One region of the Nonomuraea ferruginea genome, then DNA from elsewhere that is predicted to be linked to it. Evidence: riboswitches for the same ligand, from Rfam matches in the RefSeq annotation. Region 1 holds a riboswitch; the other holds the start of a gene.

Region 1 (10,667 bases):
CGCTTGCCGCGGTGGTCGGCGAGAGAGACGCTGCCGCCGTCGGAGGTGGGCAGCGTGAACTCGGGCGCGGCGTCGCCGGGCGCGAGCTTGGATTCGGTCATCAGGTCCTCCCGTGGTTCTCCTGGAGAACCTACCGGCCGGGCTGGCGTGCCGTCCGGGGTGATGACCTGACAGACTGATCGTCACGAGCAGGAGCGCGCCGGAAGGAGAGTCATGGCTGACACCGATCCTGATGAGCTGGAGCGGCGGATCGCGCGGACGCGCGCGGAGTTGGCGCAGACGGTGGATGCCATCGCCGACCGGGTGAGCCCGAAGCGGGTCGCCGAGCGCACGGTGGCGGATGTGAAGACCAGGGCGGGCAACCTGGTGGCGCAGGTGAGTGACGCGCTGGGCATGTCGCCGCGGCCGGTGGAGCTGGGGCAGGACCCTGAGCGGCTGTGGGACGAGGAGCCGCCGGATCTGGCCCCGGTGCTGATCGGGGTGGGCGCGGTGCTGGTGCTGGGGGCGGCCGTGGTGCTGTGGCGGCGGCGCAGGCGCCGGTAGCGGTCAGAGGAACACGGCGGCGGTAAGCGGTCAGAGGAACGTCCTGCCCTCGCCGCGGTAGGTCGGCACGGATTCCACGACGGTGTCGCCGTCGACGAGGTGGAGGGTGTCGAAGCGCTCGCACAGCTCGCCCGCCTTGGCGTGCCTGAACCAGACGCGGTCGCCGACGCGCAGGTCCTCGGCTGCCTGGCCGGTGAGGGGGGTCTGCACCTCGCCCGCGCCCTCGTCGCGGCTGTAGCGCAGGCCGGCGGGCAGGTACGGCTGGGGCGCGCGGCCGGTGCCCGGGGGGCCGGAGGCGATGTAGCCGCCGCCGAGCACGGTCACGGTGTCCGGTGAGGGACGGCGCACGACGGGGAGCGCGAACATCGCGGCGGGGTGGCCGGTGAAGCCGCGGTAGAAGTCGAACAACCTGGGGTGGAAGAGCCCGGATCCGGCGGCGACCTCGGTGACGGCCTTCTCGCGTACGGTGCGTTCGATGGAGCCGGTGCCGCCGCCGTTGACGAACTCGAGGTCGGCGACCTGGCGGACGGCGTTGACGATGCGGCCGCGGCGCATCACGAGCTCTCTGGCCGAGAGGGTCTGCATGAGCCGCACGACGCGGCCGTAGGCGGCGCTCTGGGGGGCGTCGCCGACGCCGGCGATCTGGGCCTCGTACGCGAGCAGTCCCGCCAGCCGGTAGCCGGGGCGTTTGGCGATGTCGGCGGCCAGGCGGGCGGCCTGGTCGGCGTCGCGGACGGGGGAGCGCAGCGCGCCGGCCCTGAACCGGCCGCCGAGGGCGACGAAGCCGGCGTCGATGTCGAGGCAGAGCCGGATCTCGTGCCGGGGGTGGACTCCGGAGAGCGCCTGGTCCAGGTAGGCGAGGTGGTCGGCCGAGTCGACGGTGATCGTGATGTGCCGGGCGGCGTCGGCGTCCGCGGCCAGGGCGGCGAGGGCCTGCCGGTCGGCGGTGGGGTAGGCGACGAGGATGTCGGTGCGGCCTCGGGACGCGAGCCAGAGCGCCTCGGGGAGGGTGAACGCCATCAGGCCGCGGAAGCCCTCGATGGCCAGCACCCGCTCCAGCAGCGGCCGGGATCGGAGTGATTTGGTGGCCACCCTGATCGGCTTGCCCGCGGCCCGGCGCACCATGCTCGCGGCGTTGGCGCGCATCGCGGCCAGGTCGAGGATGGCGAACGGCGGCTCGAGCGCGGCGGTGGCACGGTCGTAGCGCTGGCGGTCGTCCATACCGGCAGCGTAACGGCATAACCGGCAATTGAACATGAGGCTGATTCGCATTGATCGCATGGCCCGTAATGATCCTGCAAACGGGCGGCGGGGACACGGTCGAGCGGGAGCCTCGCCCGTGTACCTCTGATGGTTGTGATGACCACGCTCCAGCAGCTTCTGCCCGGTACCTCCGCCGCGGTGCGCGACTCCCCGGTCCGCAGATCCCGCCGGGTGCTCCGACCAGCCAGAACGCCCGCCGGTGTGGCCGTGGCGGCGCTGCTGACCGCCGGACTCGGGCTCCTCGCCGCGGAGATCGTCGCGGGCCTGTGGGCCCGGCCGCTCGGCCTGGTGCCGATCGACGAGGCCGCCGCGCTGGCGTCCGCGTCATCGTGGAAGGATCTGTCGGCGCCCGCGCTGGGGGTCGCGGGCCTGGGGCTGGGCCTGCTCCTGCTGGCGGTGCTGCCGGGCCGGTGCAGGCTCATACCCGTGGAGACCACGGACCCACTGATCGTCATCGGCATCACCCGCTCCGGCCTGCGCCGCACGCTGCGCGAGGTCGCGCGGCAGGCCGACGGGGTGGACCGGGTCAGGGTACGGCTGCGCAGGCGGCGCATCGAGGTCACCGTGGTGACCGGCCCCGAGTCGTCGGGCGCGATGCTCAGGCAGGTGGGCACCGCGGTGGGCGACCGGCTGGCGGGGCTGGGCACGCTCGGCACGGGTGAGGTCGTGGTGCGGCTGCGCAGGAAGGGGCTGTGATGCGGCAGTACGGGGGCAACCGCCTGGGGCTGGCCGTGGTGGGCGCGGTGCTGCTGATCGCCGGCGGCTTCGCCTGGCTGCGCGGCCAGGGCCAGCTGCGCGGGCTGTCGCCGCGGGCCAGGGTGCTGCCGGAGCGCACCGCCGACGCTCTGAGCGGGCAGCCGTGGGTGCCCTGGCTGGTGGCCCTGGTGCTGGTGGTGCTCGCGCTGGTGACGCTCCGGTGGCTGCTGCTGAGCCTCGGCTGGGGCCGGTTCGGGACGCGGTCCGGTACGGGCACGGCGATGCTCTGCGTGGGCCTCAAGGACGTGGAAGGGCTGTCGCGGGCGGCGGTGCGGGTGCTCGGCGAGCTGGAAGGCGCGGCCCGGCTGCGGATCTCGCTCTCCTGCCCGCCGGGGGCGGACGTGGGCGCGGTGGTGGGCAAGCTGGACCGGGAGATCGTCGGCCGCATCCGGCGTGAGGTCCGCGACGACGAGCTGGGCGCGGTGGTCCGCATCCACGTCCGTCGCTAGACCTCACGCTGCCTGGGATCCGGCCGGCTCCGAAGCGTCTCAGCACTCGATGACGTTCACGGCGAGGCCGCCGCGCGAGGTCTCCTTGTACTTGTCGAGCATGTCCCTGCCGGTGTCGCGCATGGTCTTGATGGCCTTGTCGAGCGACACGTGGTGGCGGCCGTCGCCGCGCAGCGCGATGCGGGCCGCGGTGATGGCCTTGATGGAGGCGACCGCGTTCCGCTCGATGCACGGGATCTGCACCAGGCCGCCGATCGGGTCGCAGGTCAGGCCCAGGTTGTGCTCGATGCCGATCTCGGCGGCGTTCTCCACCTGCTCGGGGGTGCCGCCGAGGACCTCGGTGAGCCCCGCCGAGGCCATCGAGCAGGCCGAGCCGACCTCGCCCTGACAGCCGACCTCGGCGCCGGAGATGGACGCGTTCTCCTTGAACAGCACGCCGATCGCCGCCGCCGTCAGCAGGAAGCGGATCACGCCGTCGTCGTCGGCGTTCGGGGTGAAGCGGGAGTAGTACGTGAGCACGGCGGGGATGATGCCGGCCGCGCCGTTGGTGGGGGCGGTGACGATGCGGCCCCCGGCGGCGTTCTCCTCGTTGACGGCCAGGGCGAACAGCGACACCCAGTCCATCGCCTGCAGGGGATCCTTCTCGGCGGACTCGGCCTGCAGGCGGCGGTGCAGCTGGTGGGCGCGGCGCTTGACCTTGAGCCCGCCGGGCAGCACGCCTTCCTTGGCGATGCCCCGCCGCACGCACTCCGTCATGACCCGCCAGAGGTCGAGCACGCGGGCGCGGATCGCGTCCTCGCCGAGGCCGAACGCCTTCTCGTTCTCCAGCATCAGCCCGGAGATCGACAGGCCGGTGGCCGAGCAGTGCTTGAGCAGCTCCTCGCCGGTGGTGAACGGGTAGGGCAGGACCGTGTCGTCCGGCTTGATGCGGCCGGCGCCGGTGGCGGTCTCGTCGACCACGAAGCCGCCGCCGACGGAGAAGTACACCTTCTCGCGCAGGCTCCCGCCCGCCTCGTCGTAGGCGGTGAAGCGCATGCCGTTCGGGTGCTCCGGCAGCGAGATCTTCCGCTCGAACACCAGGTCCTCGCCGATCACGAACGGGATCTCCCGCTCGCCGAACAGCCGGACCGTGCCGGACTCGCGCATCGCGGCCAGCCGCTCGTCCACGGTGTCGACGTCCACCAGCTCGGGCTTCTCGCCCGACAGGCCCAGCAGGACGGCCTTGTCGCTGCCGTGGCCCTTGCCGGTCAGGCCGAGGGAGCCGTACAGGATGGCCTCGACGCGCGCCGTACGGCCGAGCAGCCCGTCCTGGTGCAGGCCGCGCGCGAACCGGTGGGCGGCGGCCATCGGGCCGCCGGTGTGGGAGCTGGACGGGCCGATCCCGATCTTGAAGAGGTCGAAGACGCTGATCGCCATTGATGGCGCCTTTCACGCGCGGGGCCGGGGCCCGGTGCCGGGCCCCGGCGGGTGGGTCAGGACTCGCCCGAGGTGAGGGCGGCGTACTCCTCGGCGGAGAGCAGGTCGGCGGCGTCGCCGTCGGCGCGCACCTTGAACATCCAGCCCTCGCCGTACGGGTCGCTGTTGGCCAGCGACGGGTCGTCCACCAGGGTCTGGTTGACCTCGACCACCTCGCCGCCGACAGGCGTGTAGATCTCGCTCACGGACTTGGTGGACTCGACCTCGCCGATCGAGTCCCCGGCTTCCACGGTCGAGCCGACCTCCGGGAGCTGCACGTAGACCACGTCACCGAGGGCCTCGGCGGCGAAGGCCGTGATGCCGATCGTGGCGACCAGGCCGTCCTCCAGGCCGGAGATCCACTCGTGCTCCTTGGTGTAGCTCAGGTCGTCAGGGATGTTGCTCACTTGTTCCTCCTGTAGAAGGGCAGCTCGACCACGTCCACGGGTTCTTGCCTGCCCCTGATGTCGACGGCCAGACCTTCGCCGGCGTCGATGCCGGCGTCGACGTAGGCCAGCGCGATGGGCTTGCCCAGCGTCTGCGAGGGCGCGCCGCTGGTGACCTCGCCGACGACGGCACCGTCCTTGGTCACCGGGTATCCGTGGCGGGGCACCCGGCGGCCGCGCGCGACCAGCCCGGTCAGGCGGCGCCGCGGCGGGGTGTCCTTGACCGCCTCCAGCGCCGACCTGCCCACGAAGTCGCCCGGCTTGTCGAATTTCACCACCCTGTCCATCCCCGCGTCGAACGGGGTCAGCTCCGCGCTCAGCTCGTTGCCGTACAACGGCATGCCCGCTTCCAGGCGGAGCGTGTCACGGCTGGACAGCCCGGCCGGCTTCAGCCCGTACGGTTCGCCGGCGGCGGTCAGCGCGTGCCACAGCGGCACCGCGTCCTGGACGGCCACGAACAGCTCGAAGCCGTCCTCGCCGGTGTAGCCGGTGCGGGCGATGAGCGCCTCCCGCCCGTCGACCCTGCCGGGCAGGCCGGTGTAGTACTTGAGCCCGGCCAGGTCGGCGTCGGTGAGGGTGGCGAGGATCTCCTGGGAGCGCGGGCCCTGGACGGCGATGAGGGCGTACTCGTCGGAGCGGTCCTCGACCCGCGCGTCGTAAGCCTTGGCGCGGGTCATCAGCTCGTCCGCGACCTTGCCCGCGTTCGAGGCGTTGGCCACGACCATGAACTCCTCGTCGCCGAGCCGGTAGACGATGAGGTCGTCCAGCACCCCGCCGCGCTCGTCGACGATCATCGTGTAGCGCGCCCGCCCGGTCGCCAGCGCCGACAGGTGTCCCACCAGGGCGTAGTCCAGGGCGTCCGCCGCCTGCGGGCCGGTGAGGAAGATCTCCCCCATGTGCGACAGGTCGAAGAGCCCGGCCGCCTGGCGGACCGCGTTGTGCTCCGCGGACTCGCTGCCGTAGCGCAGCGGCATGAGCCAGCCGGCGAAGTCGGTCAGGGTGGCGCCGAGAGACTCGTGCACGTCTCTCAGCGGCGTCGGTCGTGACATGTCGCACCTCAGGACAGGATCGGATGCCGGGATCCTCCCCCTCTGTCGTCGGTGCCTGAGAGCTTCACCCGGCTTTTTTCCGGACTTTCACCTTCGGCGAGGTCGCGCGGACCTGCTTTCCAGAGGACACCTCGGCCGTACGGTCCTTTGCCTTGAGAGGTTCGCGGGGAGGGCTTGCTCCTTCAGGGGCCCCGACCGGCTGTCAGGGCGCTCTCCCGCACGGCTTCGACGGTGATGTGGCAAGCCTAATGGCCTTCGGGGTGAATTGTCGCGTCCGCGAACTCCGCGGCGTGCGCGACCAGAGCGTTCGCGACTAGGGCTTCGAAGAGGGCACAGTCGTCGGCGGCCTCCGGGTGCCACTGGACGGCGACGGCGAACGGGTGGGAGTCGAGTTCCACGGCCTCGATCGTGCCGTCCCCGGAGGTGGCCGTCACTGTCAGGCCCGTGCCCAGGCGGTCGACGGCCTGGTGGTGGTAGTGGGGCACGGTGACCGGGGCGCCGCCGAGGATCTTGGCGAGCTTGCTGCCGGCGGCGGGGCGCACGGGGAGGGGGCCGAACCGGCCGGGGGCGGGGGAGTGGCCGGTGTGGCCGACGACGTCAGGGAGGTGCTGGTGGAGGGTGCCGCCCAGGGCGATGTTGAGGACCTGGAGACCCCGGCAGACGCCCAGGAAGGGGGTCCGGGCTTCGAGGGCCGCGGTCATCAGGGCGAACTCGGCGGTGTCACGAAATTTCCGGATGTAGTCGGTGTGGGGGTGGGGTGACGCGCCGTACCGGTCCGGGTCGATGTCCCCGCCGCCCGCCAGGATCAGCCCGTCCAGCCGGGTCACCAGCGCCGCCGGATCGCCCGCCGGCGGGATGAGCACCGGCTGCCCGCCCGCCCGCGTCACCTGCTCCACGTACATGTACGGCAGCAGCGCCACGGGCAGGTCCCACACCGTGAACCGGGCGGGTTCGACGTAGGTGCTGACACCGATGACGGGCCGGCTCACAGCGGCGTCACGTACGCGCCGGAGATCCCCCCGTCGACCAGGAACTGCGACGCCGTGATGAACGACGCGTCGTCGCTGGCCAGGAAGGCGGCCGCGGCCGCGATCTCCGACGCCTCGGCGAAGCGGCCGAGCGGCACGTGCACCAGCCGCCGCTGCGCCCGCTCGGGGTCCTTGGCGAACAGCTCCTGGAGCAGCGGCGTGTTGACCGGCCCCGGGCACAGCGCGTTGACCCGGATGCCCTCGCGGGCGAACTGCACCCCCAGCTCGCGCGACATGGCCAGCACCCCGCCCTTGGAAGCGGTGTAGGAGATCTGCGAGGTCGCCGACCCCATGACGGCCACGAACGAGGCGGTGTTGATGATCGAACCCTTGCCCTGGCGGCGCATGTAGCCGATGGCGTGCCTGCAGCACAGGTATACGCTGGTCAGGTTGACCTCCTGGACCCGGCGCCAGGCGTCGATGCCGGTCTCCAGGATGGAGTCGTCGTCGGGCGGCGAGATGCCCGCGTTGTTGAACGCGACGTCCACGCTCCCGTAGGTCTCGAACGCGGTCTCGTACATCCGCGCCACGTCGTCCTCGCTGGTCACGTCGGCCTTGACGAACAGGCCGCCGACCTCGGTGGCGGCCTTGGCGCCCGCCTCCTCGTCGATGTCGACGCAGACGACCTTGGCGCCCTCCTCGGCGAACCGGTGCGCGGTGGCCAGGCCGATGCCGCTGCCCGCTCCGGTGATGACGGCCACGCGGTCCAGCAAACGCTGCATAGGGCTACTCCGTTGAGATGAAGACGTTCTTGGTCTCGGTGAAGGCGGCGAGCGCGTCGGGGCCCAGCTCGCGGCCGAGCCCCGACTCCTTGAAGCCGCCGAACGGGGTCCAGTAGCGGACCGAGGAGTTGGAGTTGACCGAGAGCGCGCCGGACTCGACCGCGCGGGCCACCCGCAGCGCCCGGCCGATGTCGCGGGTCCAGATGGAGCCGGACAGGCCGTAACGGGTGTCGTTGGCGATGCGGACCGCGTCGGCCTCACCGGCGAACGGCACCACGGACACGACAGGCCCGAAGATCTCCTCGGTGAACGCCCGGTCGGTGACGTTCGAGGTCAGCACCGTCGGCGGGAACCAGTAGCCGCGGCCCTGCGGGCACGAACCTTGCAGGTACGGGTCGGCGACGAAGCCGCGGACCCGCTCCAGGTGCTCGGGGCTGATCAGCGGGCCCATCTCGGTGGCGGGGTCGAGCGGGTCGCCGACGCGCAGCCCGCGCACCGCCTCCGACAACCGCTCCAGGAACTCGTCGTACACGCTCTCCTGCACCAGCACGCGCGAGCGGGCGCAGCAGTCTTGACCGCTGTTGTCGAAGACCGCGTACGGGGCGGCGGCGGCGGCCTTGGCGACGTCGGCGTCGGCGAAGACGATGTTGGCCGACTTGCCGCCGAGCTCCAGCGTGAGCCGCTTGACGTGGGCGGCGGCCTTGGCCGCGATCTCCTTGCCCACCTCGGTCGAGCCGGTGAACACGATCTTGGCGACGCCGGGGTGCTCGACCAGCCGGGCGCCCGCGACCTCCCCTGCCCCGGGCAGGACCTGGAGCACCCCCTCGGGCAGGCCCGCCGCCAGGGCCAGCTCGGCCAGCCGCAGCGCGGTCAGCGGGGTCTGCTCGGCGGGCTTGACGATGACCGTGTTGCCCGCCGCGAGGGCAGGCGCGACGCCCCACGACATGATCAGCATCGGGAAGTTCCACGGCACGATCACGCCCACCACGCCCAGCGGCTCCTGGAACGTGACGTCCACGCCGCCGGGCACCGGGATCTGCCTGCCGTGGTTGCGCTCGGGAGCGCCGGAGTAGTAGTGGAGCACGTCGCGGACGGCGGCCGCCTCCCAGCGGGCGTTGCCGACGGGGTGGCCGGCGTTGGCCACCTCAAGCATCGCCAGCTCCTCGGCGTGCGCGTCGACCAGGTCGGCGAAGCCGCGCAGCAGCCGCGCCCGGTCGCCCGGGGCCACCTCGCGCCACTCCCGGTAGGCCTTCGCGGCCCTGGCCACGGCCTCGTCGACCGCGGCGGCCCCGGCCATCTCGACCTCGGCCACGACCTGCTCCGTCGCCGGATTGATGATCTTCACAGGCGCTCGAATCCCCGGAACATCTCCCAGTCGGTCACCGCCGCGTCGAAGGCGGCCAGCTCGACCCGCGCGTTGTTGGCGTAGTGGGCCACCACGTCCTCCCCGAACTCCTCCCCGGCCAGTTTGGAACCCTCGAACAGGGCCAGCGCGTCGCGCAGGGTGTGCGGCACGGTCTCGGCGCCGGAGGTGTAGGCGTTGCCCTCGAACGCCTCCTCCAGCTCCAGCTCCCCGTCGATGCCGTGCAGGCCGGCCGCGACCAGCGCGGCCACCGCGAGGTACGGGTTCACGTCGCCGCCCGGCACCCGGTTCTCCACCCGCAGCGAGGGGCCGTGGCCGACCAGGCGCAGCGCGCAGGTGCGGTTGTCGACGCCCCACTTGACGGCCGTGGGCGCGAAGCTGCCGGGCACGAACCGCTTGTAGGAGTTGATGTTGGGCGCGTACATGAGGGTGAGCTCGCGCAGGCAGGCGAGCTGGCCGGCGATGAACCGCTGACCCAGCGGCGAGAGCCCGTGCGGCCCGTCGCCCGCCATCACCAGCTCGCCGTCCGCCCCGCGCAGCGAGATGTGGATGTGGCAGGAGTTGCCCTCGCGGTCGTTCGGCTTGGCCATGAAGGTGATCGACTTGCCCTCCTGGGCGGCGATCTCCTTGGCGCCGTTCTTGTAGACGGCGTGGTTGTCGCAGGTGACCAGCGCCTCGGCGTAGCGGAAGGTGATCTCGTGCTGGCCCGGGTTGCACTCGCCCTTGGCGGACTCCACGTACAGGCCCGCGCCCTCCATGTCGCGCCGGATGCGGCGCAGCAGCGGCTCGACGCGGGCGGTGCCGAGCAGCGAGTAGTCGACGTTGTAGAGGTTGGCGGGGGTCAGGTCGCGGTAGGCGCGGTTCCAGGCTCCCTCGTACGAGTCCTCGTAGACGACGAACTCCAGCTCGGTGCCGACGCAGGCGCGCAGGCCGCGCTCCTGGAGGCGGGCGAGCTGGCGGCGGAGGATCTGGCGCGGCGAGGCGGTCACCTCGCCGCCGTCCTCCCAGGTGAGGTCGGCCATGACCAGGGCGGTGCCCTCCTGCCAGGGCACCCGCCGCAGCGTCGACAGGTCGGGCCGCATCACGAAGTCCCCGTACCCGCGATCCCAGGACGACATCGCGTATCCGCCGACCGTGTTCATGTCGACGTCGACGGCGAGCAGGTAGTTGCACCCCTCGGAGCCGTGGTGCAGCACCTCGTCGAGGAAGTAGCGCGCGGACAGGCGCTTGCCCTGGAGGCGGCCCTGCATGTCGGCGATGGCCAGCAGCACCGTGTCGACCAGGCCCGCCGCGACCTCCTGCCGTAGCTCGTCGACGGTGAGGAAGCCATGACTGGACCGCTCGCTCACGTGCTGGCTCCGATCTCGCAGGAGGCGGTTTCCCGTTGATTGGGCTAGTCTCAGACCATTGATGTGTATGGCGGGATCGCTTGTCAAGACCTGAGGACACGTTGGACGAGTCGGCGCGTTTGATGACGGTGCTGCGCCCCGTGAGAGCCGGAAACGCCTTCGAGGAGACCGTCGAACGGCTCCTGCAGGCGATCAAGCTGGGCGTGGTGGCGCCGGGAGACAAGCTCCCGCCCGAGCGCGAGCT
Region 2 (10,667 bases), on a different contig from region 1:
CTGCGAACAAGCCCGAGGCCAAGCGCTCCACCAGGAAGGCTTCGCGCTCAAAGACTACCGACTCCAAGGCCCCGGAGGCAAAGGCCGCCGAGGTGAAGACGGAGATCGACGCGGAGGGTCCCGACGACGCCGCGCTGGAGCCGGAGGAGGCCGAGCTGGAGACCGAGGCGCTCGACCTCGACGACCACCAGTCCGCCATGGGCGACTCGGTGCACACCTACCTGAAGTCCATCGGCCGCCGCACCCTGCTCACCGCCGCCGAGGAGGTCGACCTGGCCCGCCGGATCGAGGCCGGCCTGTACGCGGAGCACAAGCTGGAGAGTGAGCCGGACCTGTCCCCCGAGGACCGCGAGGAGCTGCTCCTCGTGGCGGAGGACGGCAAGGCGGCCAAGGACCACATGCTGGAGGCCAACCTCCGGCTGGTGGTCTCGGTGGCCAAGAAGTACACCGACCGCGGCATGTCGCTGCTGGACGTCGTCCAGGAGGGCAACCTCGGCCTGATCAGGGCCGTGGAGAAGTTCGACTACACCAAGGGCTTCAAGTTCTCCACCTACGCCATGTGGTGGATCCGCCAGGCGATCCAGCGCGGCTTCGCCGACTCGGCCCGCACCATCCGGCTGCCGGTGCACGTGCTGGAGATGCTCTCCAAGCTGTCGCGCGTCGAGCGTGAGATGCACCAGCGGATGGGCCGCGAGCCCACGCCGGAGGAGCTGGCGGTGGAGCTGGACAGGACGCCCGACCAGATCGAGGAGCTGATGCGGACCAGCCGCCAGCCGATCTCGCTCAACGCGACGATCGGCGAGGACGGCGAGACCACGATCGGCGACCTGATCGAGGACGTCGACTCGCCGGAGGCGTCGGAGATCGTCGACCGGCAGCTCCTCGGCGCCCAGCTGCGGGGCGTGCTGCAGAACCTGTCGCCGCGCGAGGCGAAGATCATGGCGCTGCGGTTCGGCCTGATCGACGGCAAGCCGCACACGCTGGACGAGATCGGCAAGCACCTCGGGCTCACCCGGGAGCGGATCCGCCAGCTGGAGAAGGAGTCGCTGTCGAAGCTGCGCCACCCGAGCAACACCCGCCCGCTGCTCGACTGGGCCAGCTGACCGGGGTCACCGCCGGGCCCGGCCGGGATGAACCCCGCCTGACCGTACCCGGGCCGGCTGACCCGGCGAACGCGACGAGCCCCGGCCTGCGCCGGGGCTCGTCTGCGTCTTGGCGGCCGGCCCGGGCTCACCGCCCGGGGAGGCCGGTCACCTGGCGGAGGGCACGGGACGGGGCACGCGCGGGATGCCCCACATCCTGTTTTCCTCGCGGAGCGTGCGCAGCTGCTCCACCTCCATGGTCCACATGGCGCCCTTGGGCGTCGCCTTGGCCTTGCGCCGGGCGATGCGGTCGTCGTAGGACTTGACCCCGAACGCCGCCCGCTGCCCCGCCTCGGCCGCGCGCAGCGCCTCGGTCAGCTCCTTGTCGAGCGCCCGGCCCGCGGCCCGCAGCTCGATCTCGTCGGCGTCGGCGGCGCGCAGGTCACGCAGCACCTGCTCCGCCTCCCTGGCCCTGCCGAGCAGCTCGGGGTAGCGCTTGGAGATCTCCAGATCCGCGTGGTAGCGGACCTCGGCCTCGCGGCTCACCCGCGGACGGAAAAACGCCATCGACTCTGCCCTTCACGCTGTCGTTCTTATCAGCGACCAGGGTACGCGCTCCGCGCCCCCGCCCCGTAACCGGTCCGGCGCGGCACTCCGGCGCAGCCTCCTTTACATAGTAAGATGATCACCATGCCCGCCAAGCGACCACCGGTCCCCCTGTCCCGCGAGCGCATCATCGAGGCCGCCCTGCACATCGCCGACAGCCAGGGCCTGCGCAGGCTCACCATGCGCAGGCTCGGCGACGCCCTCCAGGTCGAGGCCATGGCCATCTACCACCACCTGCCGCGCGGCAAGGAGGCGCTGATGGACGCCCTGGCCGAACACGTCACCGCCGTCCACGTCGAGCAGGCGGCGACCTGGCAGGAGACCGCCAGGGCGTGGTGCAGGGCCAGTCGGGAGATGCTGCGCGAGCATCCCGGCGTGCTGGCGCTGGCGCTCACCAAGCCGCCCAAGGGCGCCACCGTCATCGCCATCGGGGAGCAGATCGAGCAGCTCGCCGACGGCGGCCTGCCCGGCGCCGAGGAGGCCGTGCGCACGCTGCGGGCCTTCGTCTTCGGCAGCGTCGCGGTCGAGGTGCAGCGCTCGGGCTGGGCCGACCCCGAGGTGGACGAGTGGGTGCGGCGCGACCGCGACGCCGACGCCGACTTCGAACGCGGGCTCGACGCGTTGCTCCGAGGGCTCCAAACCTAGTGTGCGTGTCATGCTTGGCCCGTTATCCTGCATAAGGCACGCTGTGTCGGAGGTCACACTCCAGGGGATCCTCCCTTAACAGTCCAAACGGGCTATGTCGGAACGTGTGACGCACATCGCACACTTGCTGCACACTTACTGGAAAGAGAAACCCGAGCCGCTCCCGACTCCATGATCGGGGGCCATCCACGAGATATCGGAGGCACGCCGATGTGCCCGCACGACCCGGTCTGTCCGTCTGCCGACGCGCCTGACCGCGAAGCCGCCCGCACCCTGGCCTGCCACCCCGAGCAGGGGTGGAGTCTGCTGTGCAACGGGGTCGTCCTGTTCGAGGACACCGGTGAGCTGCTGCCCGGCGGCACCGCGATCGCCCCGCACCGCCCCGACCCGCTGGTCGGGGCAGCCTGAGCGCACCGCCGACCGGTTACCCGAGATAACGGGTCAGCCAGTCGGCGACCACCTCGCCCACCCGGGCGGGTTCCTTCTTCAGGTCGTGCCCCTCTCCCGGGAGCACCACGAGCCGCGTCGCGTCCGCCGCGTCGGGCACGCCGAACGGGTCCCTGTCACCGTTCACCACCAGCACATCGACTCCGGCGCCGCGCAGCTCGTCCGCCCTGGAACGGTCCGGCTTGCCGGGCGGGTGCAGCGGGAACGCCAGGGCCACCACCGCCACCGCCCCGGCCGCCCGCGCGGTCCGGCAGGCGACCCGCGCCCCGTTGCTCCGGCCGCCCTGCACGAGCGGCAGCCCGGGCCACCGGCCGCGCAGCTCGGCCAGCACGGCCAGCCACGCCTCGTCCTGCCGCTCGGCCGATCCGGGCGCCCGCGCCCCCGCCATCCTGAACGCCTGTGTCACCCTGGCCACGGTCACGCCCATGCCGAGGGCCGCCTCGCGGACCGCCAGCAGGTCGGGCGCGTCGACTCCCCCGGCCGACCCGTGCGTCAGCACCAGCAGCAGCCGGCCGCGCTCCTCCTGGTCGACGTCGACACGCGCCGGCCCCCGGGGAGTCATGATCTCCATGGCAGCACCGTACCTGGGGAGGAGCTCAACATAGCTCCCAGGTCTGATGACGGCGCGCCTCCGGACAGGGCAGGATGTCCTCTATGCAACCGGAGAGGGATGTCCGCGACGAACTGCGGGCGACGATCGACGCCCGCCGCGACCTCGGCCCCGACTACGAGCCCGCTCTTGTCGACTCCCTGGCCGACCGGCTCGACGCGACGATAGCGGCCCGGGTCGAAGCCGAGCTCAAGCGGCGCGGCAAGGAGACCAAGCGCAAGAACGACAGCTCCCGCTCCATGGTGCCGATCGCGCTGGGCTCGATGGGCATCGGCGTCCCGCTGACGGCCATCGCCGCCAGCCAGGCGGGCACCGTGGGGCTGATCGTCGCCTGGCTGTCCATCGTCCTGATCAACATCGCCGCCGCCGGCGCCCTGATGCGCCGCCCCTGACGGCCAACCCCGTCCCCCTCTCCCCCAGGCGCCACCCCGGAACTCCGGCGAGCCGAGCGGGCCGAAGGCACGCCTTACGGCGCCCGACCCGTGGGGGTTCCCAAAAAGGGTCTTGACCTGCCGCCAGCGCGCTGATGCGCCGCCTGTTACGGTCAAGGCAAGCCCGGCCACCACGCCCCTGGAACTACGGCGAGCTGAGCGGGCCGAAGGCACGCCTTGCGGCGCCCGACCCGTGGGGGTTCCCGAAAAGGTCTTGACCTGCCGCCGAGAATCGGCCGCCCGCCCCGTCAACCCACAGCGGCGAGCCGCCCACACCCGAAAGGGATCACACGGCTGCCCTCACTCCACAACCCAAGCGGACGAGATCGACCATGACGCGGCCGAGAGGCTTTCAAGCGATCGCCCGCACTCCACACGAGCAGACCGACCACTGACGCGGGCCGAAGGGTTCTCACACGGTCAGCTGCGCACCCTCCACCTCGTCCACCCGTGACCCATCGGGTTCCCATGCGGTCAGCTGCGATCCGCAACCCATGAGAGGGCAGAGCCGGCGCGGCCTGGAGAGGTTCTCAACCGCAGTTCGCCCGCACTACCCGGTGGCCGTCGGCACGCTTCCGGACTCATCGACGGTGGCCTGTGTTCGAAAATCACTGCGGGGCACGCACAACGGTGCCCTGACTCGAAAGCTGTGGGGTCGGCTCAGGTGTCGCGGTCGTAGCGGAGGCGTACTTCGGCCGCCAGGCCTTCGTCCTGGTGCTCCAGCCCGTACGCCCACACCTGCCCGGCGGCGTCGTCGCGGCCGCGCAGGGGAAGCGTGCGGGCCAGCAGCTCGATCGCCAGCGCGCTCACCTGCGCCTCGCCACCCTGCTCGACGGCCTCGGCGAACTCGGCGCAGGCCATCTCCAGGTGCGCGATGCCGAGTTGCACGCGCAACCGCGCCGCGTCCTCACCGGAGGCGGCGTCCTCCAGTGCGTCGAGCAGCACGTCGGCGGCCTCCCCCGGCTCCTCGCGCCCGATCAGCAGGTCGGCGAGCTGTTGCGCGGCGTGCACCCGCACCTCGGCGACGGGTCCGTCCGGCTGAGAACCCTCACGCGACGCTTCCCCGTCGGCCGGGGCGCCGTCCCCGCTCTGGTGGCCCGTCTCGATGGCGGCGCGCAGCTCGGCCTCCGCCTCGTCGTAGTCGCCCACCTCGCCGGCCAGCCGGGCCAGCGCCAGGTGCGCGAGCGGCACGTACGAGGGGGTGCCGACGCCGAGCACGGCCTGCCAGGCCCCGCGCGCCTGGTCCAGCCGCCCTTCACGCTCGAACCCCTGGGCGAGGTGGCAGGCGGCTTGGGCGGCGAACTCGGGATGCCCGGTGGCCAGCGCCGTCCTGGCGGCGGCCCGCGCCCCCTCCACGTCGCCCGCCTGGTCGAGCACCACGGCGAGCCCCACGGCGGCCTGCGCCCGATCGGGGCTGCCGGGCTGCGCGGCGAGCTCGGCGAGTATGGCGGCCGCGCCGTCGAGGTCACCGCCTTCGGCCAGGCGGCGGGCGGTGTCGAGCGGCGGGGTCTCCAGCTCTGAGAACGTCAAGAGAGCTCCTTCGGCGACGAACGCCCCGAGCCTAACGAGTTCTCGCGATCATGTCTGCTCGGTTGACCCCATCGGTCTGGCTGACGCCCGATTGGTCCGAAATGCCCCCCTGGAACGCGAACAGGCCCGGCCGCGCAGGGCCGGGCCTGGACCGCCGTTGTCAGTCCTCGTACGCCTCCAGAGGCGGGCAGGAGCACACCAGGTTGCGGTCGCCGTACGCCTGGTCGATCCGCCGCACCGGCACCCAGTACTTGTCCTCGCGCAGCGACGGCACCGGATAGGCCGCCTCGCTCCGCGAGTACGGGTGACTCCACTCGTCGGCGGTCAGCGCCTCCGCGGTGTGCGGGGCGTTCCGCAGGGGGTTGTCGGCCGGGTCGTACTCGCCGGAGGCCACCTTGGCGATCTCCGCGCGGATGGCGACCATCGCGTCCACGAACCGGTCCAGCTCGGCCAGGTCCTCGCTCTCGGTCGGCTCGATCATGAGCGTCCCGGCGACGGGGAAGGACATGGTGGGCGCGTGGAAGCCGTAGTCGATGAGCCGCTTGGCCACGTCGTCGACGGTGACGCCGGTCTCCTTGGTGATCTGCCGCAGGTCGACGATGCACTCGTGGGCGACCAGCCCGCCCCTGCCGGTGTAGAGGACGGGGTAGTGCGGGGCGAGGCCGCGGGCGAGGTAGTTGGCCGACAGGATGGCCTGCTCGGTGGCTGCGGTGAGGCCGTCGCTGCCCATCATCCTGATGTACGCCCACGAGATCGGCAGGATCCCGGCGGAGCCGTACGGAGCGGCAGAGACGGGCCCGACGGGCGAGCCGTCGCGCAGCGGGTGGCCGGGCAGGTAGGGGGCGAGGTGGGCGCGGACGGCGACCGGGCCGACGCCGGGCCCGCCGCCGCCGTGCGGGATGCAGAACGTCTTGTGCAGGTTGAGATGGGAGACGTCGGCGCCGAACTCGCCGGGCTTGGCCAGGCCGACGAGCGCGTTGAGGTTGGCCCCGTCGACGTACACCTGGCCGCCGGCGTCGTGCACCTTGGCGCAGATCTCCGTGACGGTCTCCTCGTAGACGCCGTGCGTCGACGGGTAGGTGACCATGATGGCGGCCAGCCGGTCGCGGTGCTTGCCGATCTTGGCGTCGAGGTCGGCCAGGTCGACGTTGCCGTCGTCGTCGCAGGCCACGACCACGACCCGCATGCCGGCCATGACGGCGCTGGCGGCGTTGGTGCCGTGGGCGGACGACGGGATGAGGCAGACGTCGCGCCCGGTGTCCCCGTTGGCGCGGTGGTAGGCGCGGATGGCCAGCAGCCCGGCGAACTCGCCCTGGGAGCCCGCGTTCGGCTGGATGGAGACCTTGTCGTAGCCGGTGACCTCGGCGAGCCAGTCCTCCAGCGTCCGGATGAGCTCGCCGTAGCCGAGCGCCTGCGCCTCGGGCGCGTACGGGTGGATGCCGGCGAACTCGGGCCAGGTGATGGGCTCCATCTCGGTGGTCGCGTTCAGCTTCATCGTGCAGGAGCCGAGCGGGATCATCGAACGGTCGAGCGCGATGTCCTTGTCCTGGAGCCTGCGCAGGTAGCGCAGCATCGAGGTCTCGCTGTGGTGGGTGTTGAACACCGGGTGGGTGAGGAAGTCCGACTCGCGCAGCAGGGAGGACGGCAGCGCGTCGTCCACGGCGTCCAGGGCGGCGTCCGCGCGCTCGACGCCGAAGGCCGCCCACACCTTGGCGAGCTCGGCGGCGCCGGTCTTCTCGTCGCAGGCGATGGAGACGTGGTCGGCGTCGGCCTGCCACAGGTTGACGCCGCGCTCGGCGGCCGCGGCGACGATGCCGGCGGCCCGGCCGGGGACGCGGGCCAGCACGGTGTCGAAGAACTCGGCGTGCACGACCTCGACGCCGCCCTCGCGCAGCCCCGCGGCGAGCGCGGCGGCGTGCCGGTGCACCCGCCGGGCGATCCGCCGCAGCCCGTCGGGCCCGTGGTAGACGGCGTACATGCCGGCGATGACCGCGAGCAGGACCTGCGCGGTGCAGATGTTGCTGGTGGCCTTCTCGCGGCGGATGTGCTGCTCGCGGGTCTGCAGGGCCAGCCGGTACGCCGCCGCGCCGTCGGCGTCGACCGACACCCCGACCAGGCGGCCGGGCATCTGGCGCTGCAGTCCCTCGCGTACGGACATGTAGGCGGCGTGCGGCCCGCCGTAGCCGAACGACACGCCGAACCGCTGGGAGGAGCCGACGGCGATGTCGGCGCCGAGCTCGCCCGGGGCGGCCAGGAGCGTGAGCGCCAGCAGGTCGGCGGCGGCCACGACCAGCGCGCCGGCCTCGTGCGCCCGCTCGGCCACGGCGCGGAAGTCGCGCAGCCGCCCGGACGCGCCGGGGTACTGGACCAGCACGCCGAAGCATTCGGGCAGGTCGCCGGTCAGGTCGCTCTCGACGAGCTCGATGCCGAGCGGTTCGGCGCGGGTGGCCAGCACGGCCTTGGTCTGCGGCAGCGTGTCGGCGTCCACCACGAACACCGGGCTCTTGGCCTTGCCGGCGCGGCGTGCCAGCGTCATGCCCTCGGCCGCGGCGGTGGCCTCGTCGAGCAGGGACGCCCCGGCGACGGGCAGGCCGGTGAGGTCGGAGACGACGGTCTGGAAATTCAGCAGCGCCTCCAGCCGGCCCTGCGAGATCTCCGGCTGGTACGGGGTGTAGGCGGTGTACCAGCCCGGGTTCTCCAGGAGGTTGCGGCGGATGACGGCGGGCGTGACCGTGTCGTGGTAGCCGAGGCCGATCATGGAGGTGAGCACCTGGTTGCGGCCGGCGAGGGCGCGCAGTTCGGCGATGGCCTCGGCCTCGCTCGCGGCGGCCGGCAGTTTGAGCCGGTCCTTGGCCCTGATGGCCTCGGGCACGGCCACCGCGACCAGGTCCGCGACCGATTCGAAGCCGACGGCCTCGAGCATGCGCTGCTGCTCGGCCGCTGAGGGCCCGATGTGCCTGCTGGAGAACGGCGGTGCTGACAGGTCGGTCATGGAGATGCCTCCCGAGGCTGTGGAGACCGGCGCTGGGCGCGGGCGTATGCCGGATCTCCCCCTCTGTCATGGCGACCTGAGAGCTTCACCCCGCTACGGGGCTTGCACCGTCGGTGAAGTGCGCCTGGCGGACGCACCTGCTTTCCAGAGTTGCCTCACCCGAGCGGTACGGGCGCCTGAGAGATTCCGGGGAGGGTTGCTCCTTCGGCGCCCCGGCGGTGCCGGGGACTCTCCCGCACGGGGTCGTCAGCATGTCCTAGATTACAGCCTCGACCCTAATTGGGGTGGTACGGGGCGTCACCCGATGCGGCGCGCGCGCCGCCGCCGGGCCAGTTCGTCAGCGGGATGGTCGGCCGGGACGTCGTCCACGACCGCCGCCCGTTCCCCCGGCAGCTCCGCGAGGGATCCTTCGACCTCGCGCCAGACCCGGCCGAGCGCTATGCCGAACACGCCCTGACCGCCCTGGAGAAGGTCGATGACCTCGTCGGCCGAGGTGCACTCGTAGACGCTGACGCCGTCGCTCATCAGCGTGATCTGCGCGAGGTCGGCGACCCCGCGGTCGCGCAGATGCTGGACGGCGGTGCGGATCTGCTGGAGGGAGACTCCGGTGTCGAGGAGCCGCTTGACGACTTTCAGGACCAGGATGTCGCGGAAGCTGTAGAGGCGCTGGGAGCCGGAGCCGTGCGCGGCTCTTATCGTGGGCTCCACCAGGCCCGTGCGCGCCCAGTAGTCGAGCTGCCTGTAGGTGATGCCGGCCGCCGCGCAGGCTGTCGGCCCGCGGTATCCGATGTCGTCCGGCAGCGTGGCAGGCTGCTCGTCGAAGAGCAATCCTTGTTCTCCGGCACGCTGCCGCGCACTCTCGCGCCGCACCGGATCTTCCTGGCCGGCCGTCTTTCCCTCGCCGCTGCTGACCGCCACGCGGACCTCCGGCTTTCTCTCATCCCGTGGCCTCATCTGGGGGTTCGTAAAAGGTCGACCACGGGTTTCACTTGCACCGTAGGACCGTGACCATGCTCAGTCAACGATCCGGCTCGGCGCGTCGTGAAGCGTAAATGCACTGAAATACCTACCCCGCCCGGCCGAAGTCCTCGGGTGAGATCGTGTCAAGGAACTCCCTGAACTTCTCCACCTCGTCCTCCTGGTCGTCGGGGATGATCACACCGGCCTCCTGGACCACCTCCTCGCTGGCGAAGATGCGGGCTCCGGTGCGCAGCGCCAGCGCGATCGAGTCGGAGGGCCGGGCGCTGACCTCCACGCCGTTGGAGAACACGAGGTCGGCGAAGAAGATGCCGTCACGCAGAGCGACGATGTTGACGGCGCGCAGACCCACGCCGAGCGCGCTCAGCACGTCCCTGAAAAGATCGTGGGTGAGCGGCCGGGGCGGCGGCTCGTCGGCCTGTGCCAGCGCTATGGCCGTCGCTTCGGTCATGCCGATCCAGATCGGCAGGAACCGCTCCCCGTGTGCCTCCTTGAGCAGAACGATCGGCTGATTGGTGGGCATTTCTACCCGAACGCCCACTACCTCCATCTGCAACACGGGCTGCTCCATATTCGACTGGCCGGTGGCCCGGCTCAGGTCATCGCTGGTCCGCTTCTGCATTTCAACGTAACACCCGCCGAGCCCTGAATGTCCCGCAGGCCGCTCATCGGCCCAGAACGCCACGAACCCCCGTACGCAGCAGGGCGGCATGGAGGTCGAGCAGGAGCGCCGACAGCTCCCTGGCCGCTTCGTCGGCCTCACCGATCGCGCCGGGCTTGCGGCGTTTGAGTATGGGCGCGACCGTCTGCTCGACCAGACCGGCCTCCCGCTCCGCCGCGGCCTTGACGGCGCGCAGATGACGGGCGTGCAGGCCGAAGCGGGCCAGCCCGCCCACGGCCCGGGCGATCTTCAGCGCTTCCTCGTCGTAGCGCCGGGCGACCGGCGCCAGCAGCCCGTAGTCCTCCAGCTCGGTGAGCGTCTCCTCGTCGAGCCCCGCGGACTCCAGCAGCTCGGCCCGGGTGAGCTTGACCTCCTGCTTGTCGTGCAGCGCGCGGGGGCGGCCGAAGCTCTCGGCCATCTTGTCCTTGATCACGCGCAGTGGGAGGTAGTGGTCGCGCTGCTCGGTCAGGATGTAGCGCAGCTGCTCGACGTGCAGGTGGGTGAACTTGCGGAAGCCGGACGGGGTGCGCTCCGGCTCGATCAGCCCCTCGCCCTCCAGGAAACGGATCTTGGAGATCGTGACGTCGGGGAACTCGCCCTGCAGCAGGGCGAGCACCTCCCCGATGCTCATGTGCGAGCGTGCCGCCTGTGAGCTCATGCGCCGGCGGGGGTCCGCATCAGGAAC

The links. A riboswitch is a leader RNA that binds a small molecule or an ion and turns the genes downstream of it on or off. The one in region 1 is predicted to bind glycine.
Region 2: it holds a riboswitch for glycine, as region 1 does, so the genes downstream of both, gcvP (aminomethyl-transferring glycine dehydrogenase) here and gcvT (glycine cleavage system aminomethyltransferase GcvT) in region 1, are expected to answer to the same signal.

The regions. Positions count from the first base shown of each region.
Region 1 is NZ_BAABFD010000003.1:163,181-173,847, reverse strand. Features, by position in the region: gene bcp (thioredoxin-dependent thiol peroxidase) at 1-101, opposite strand, end outside; gene ABD999_RS07435 (DUF3618 domain-containing protein) at 214-543, shown strand; gene ABD999_RS07430 (amino acid deaminase/aldolase) at 574-1,764, opposite strand; gene ABD999_RS07425 (DUF6286 domain-containing protein) at 1,903-2,502, shown strand; gene ABD999_RS07420 (hypothetical protein) at 2,502-3,011, shown strand; gene ABD999_RS07415 (L-serine ammonia-lyase) at 3,051-4,427, opposite strand; gene gcvH (glycine cleavage system protein GcvH) at 4,484-4,873, opposite strand; gene gcvT (glycine cleavage system aminomethyltransferase GcvT) at 4,870-5,961, opposite strand; glycine riboswitch at 5,994-6,091, opposite strand; glycine riboswitch at 6,092-6,189, opposite strand; gene ABD999_RS07400 (gamma-glutamyl-gamma-aminobutyrate hydrolase family protein) at 6,207-6,950, opposite strand; gene ABD999_RS07395 (3-oxoacyl-ACP reductase) at 6,947-7,711, opposite strand; gene ABD999_RS07390 (aldehyde dehydrogenase family protein) at 7,716-9,008, opposite strand; gene ABD999_RS07385 (glutamine synthetase family protein) at 9,053-10,423, opposite strand; gene ABD999_RS07380 (FadR/GntR family transcriptional regulator) at 10,546-10,667, shown strand, end outside.
Region 2 is NZ_BAABFD010000002.1:203,475-214,141, forward strand. Features, by position in the region: gene ABD999_RS04270 (RNA polymerase sigma factor) at 1-1,103, shown strand, start outside; gene ABD999_RS04275 (hypothetical protein) at 1,251-1,649, opposite strand; gene ABD999_RS04280 (TetR/AcrR family transcriptional regulator C-terminal domain-containing protein) at 1,773-2,333, shown strand; gene ABD999_RS04285 (DUF5999 family protein) at 2,544-2,741, shown strand; gene ABD999_RS04290 (alpha/beta hydrolase family protein) at 2,758-3,351, opposite strand; gene ABD999_RS04295 (hypothetical protein) at 3,435-3,782, shown strand; gene ABD999_RS04300 (tetratricopeptide repeat protein) at 4,482-5,351, opposite strand; gene gcvP (aminomethyl-transferring glycine dehydrogenase) at 5,512-8,343, opposite strand; glycine riboswitch at 8,498-8,589, opposite strand; gene ABD999_RS04310 (MerR family transcriptional regulator) at 8,641-9,261, opposite strand; gene ABD999_RS04315 (bifunctional nuclease family protein) at 9,410-9,880, opposite strand; gene ftsR (transcriptional regulator FtsR) at 9,987-10,613, opposite strand; gene ABD999_RS04325 (double zinc ribbon and FHA domain-containing protein) at 10,637-10,667, opposite strand, start outside.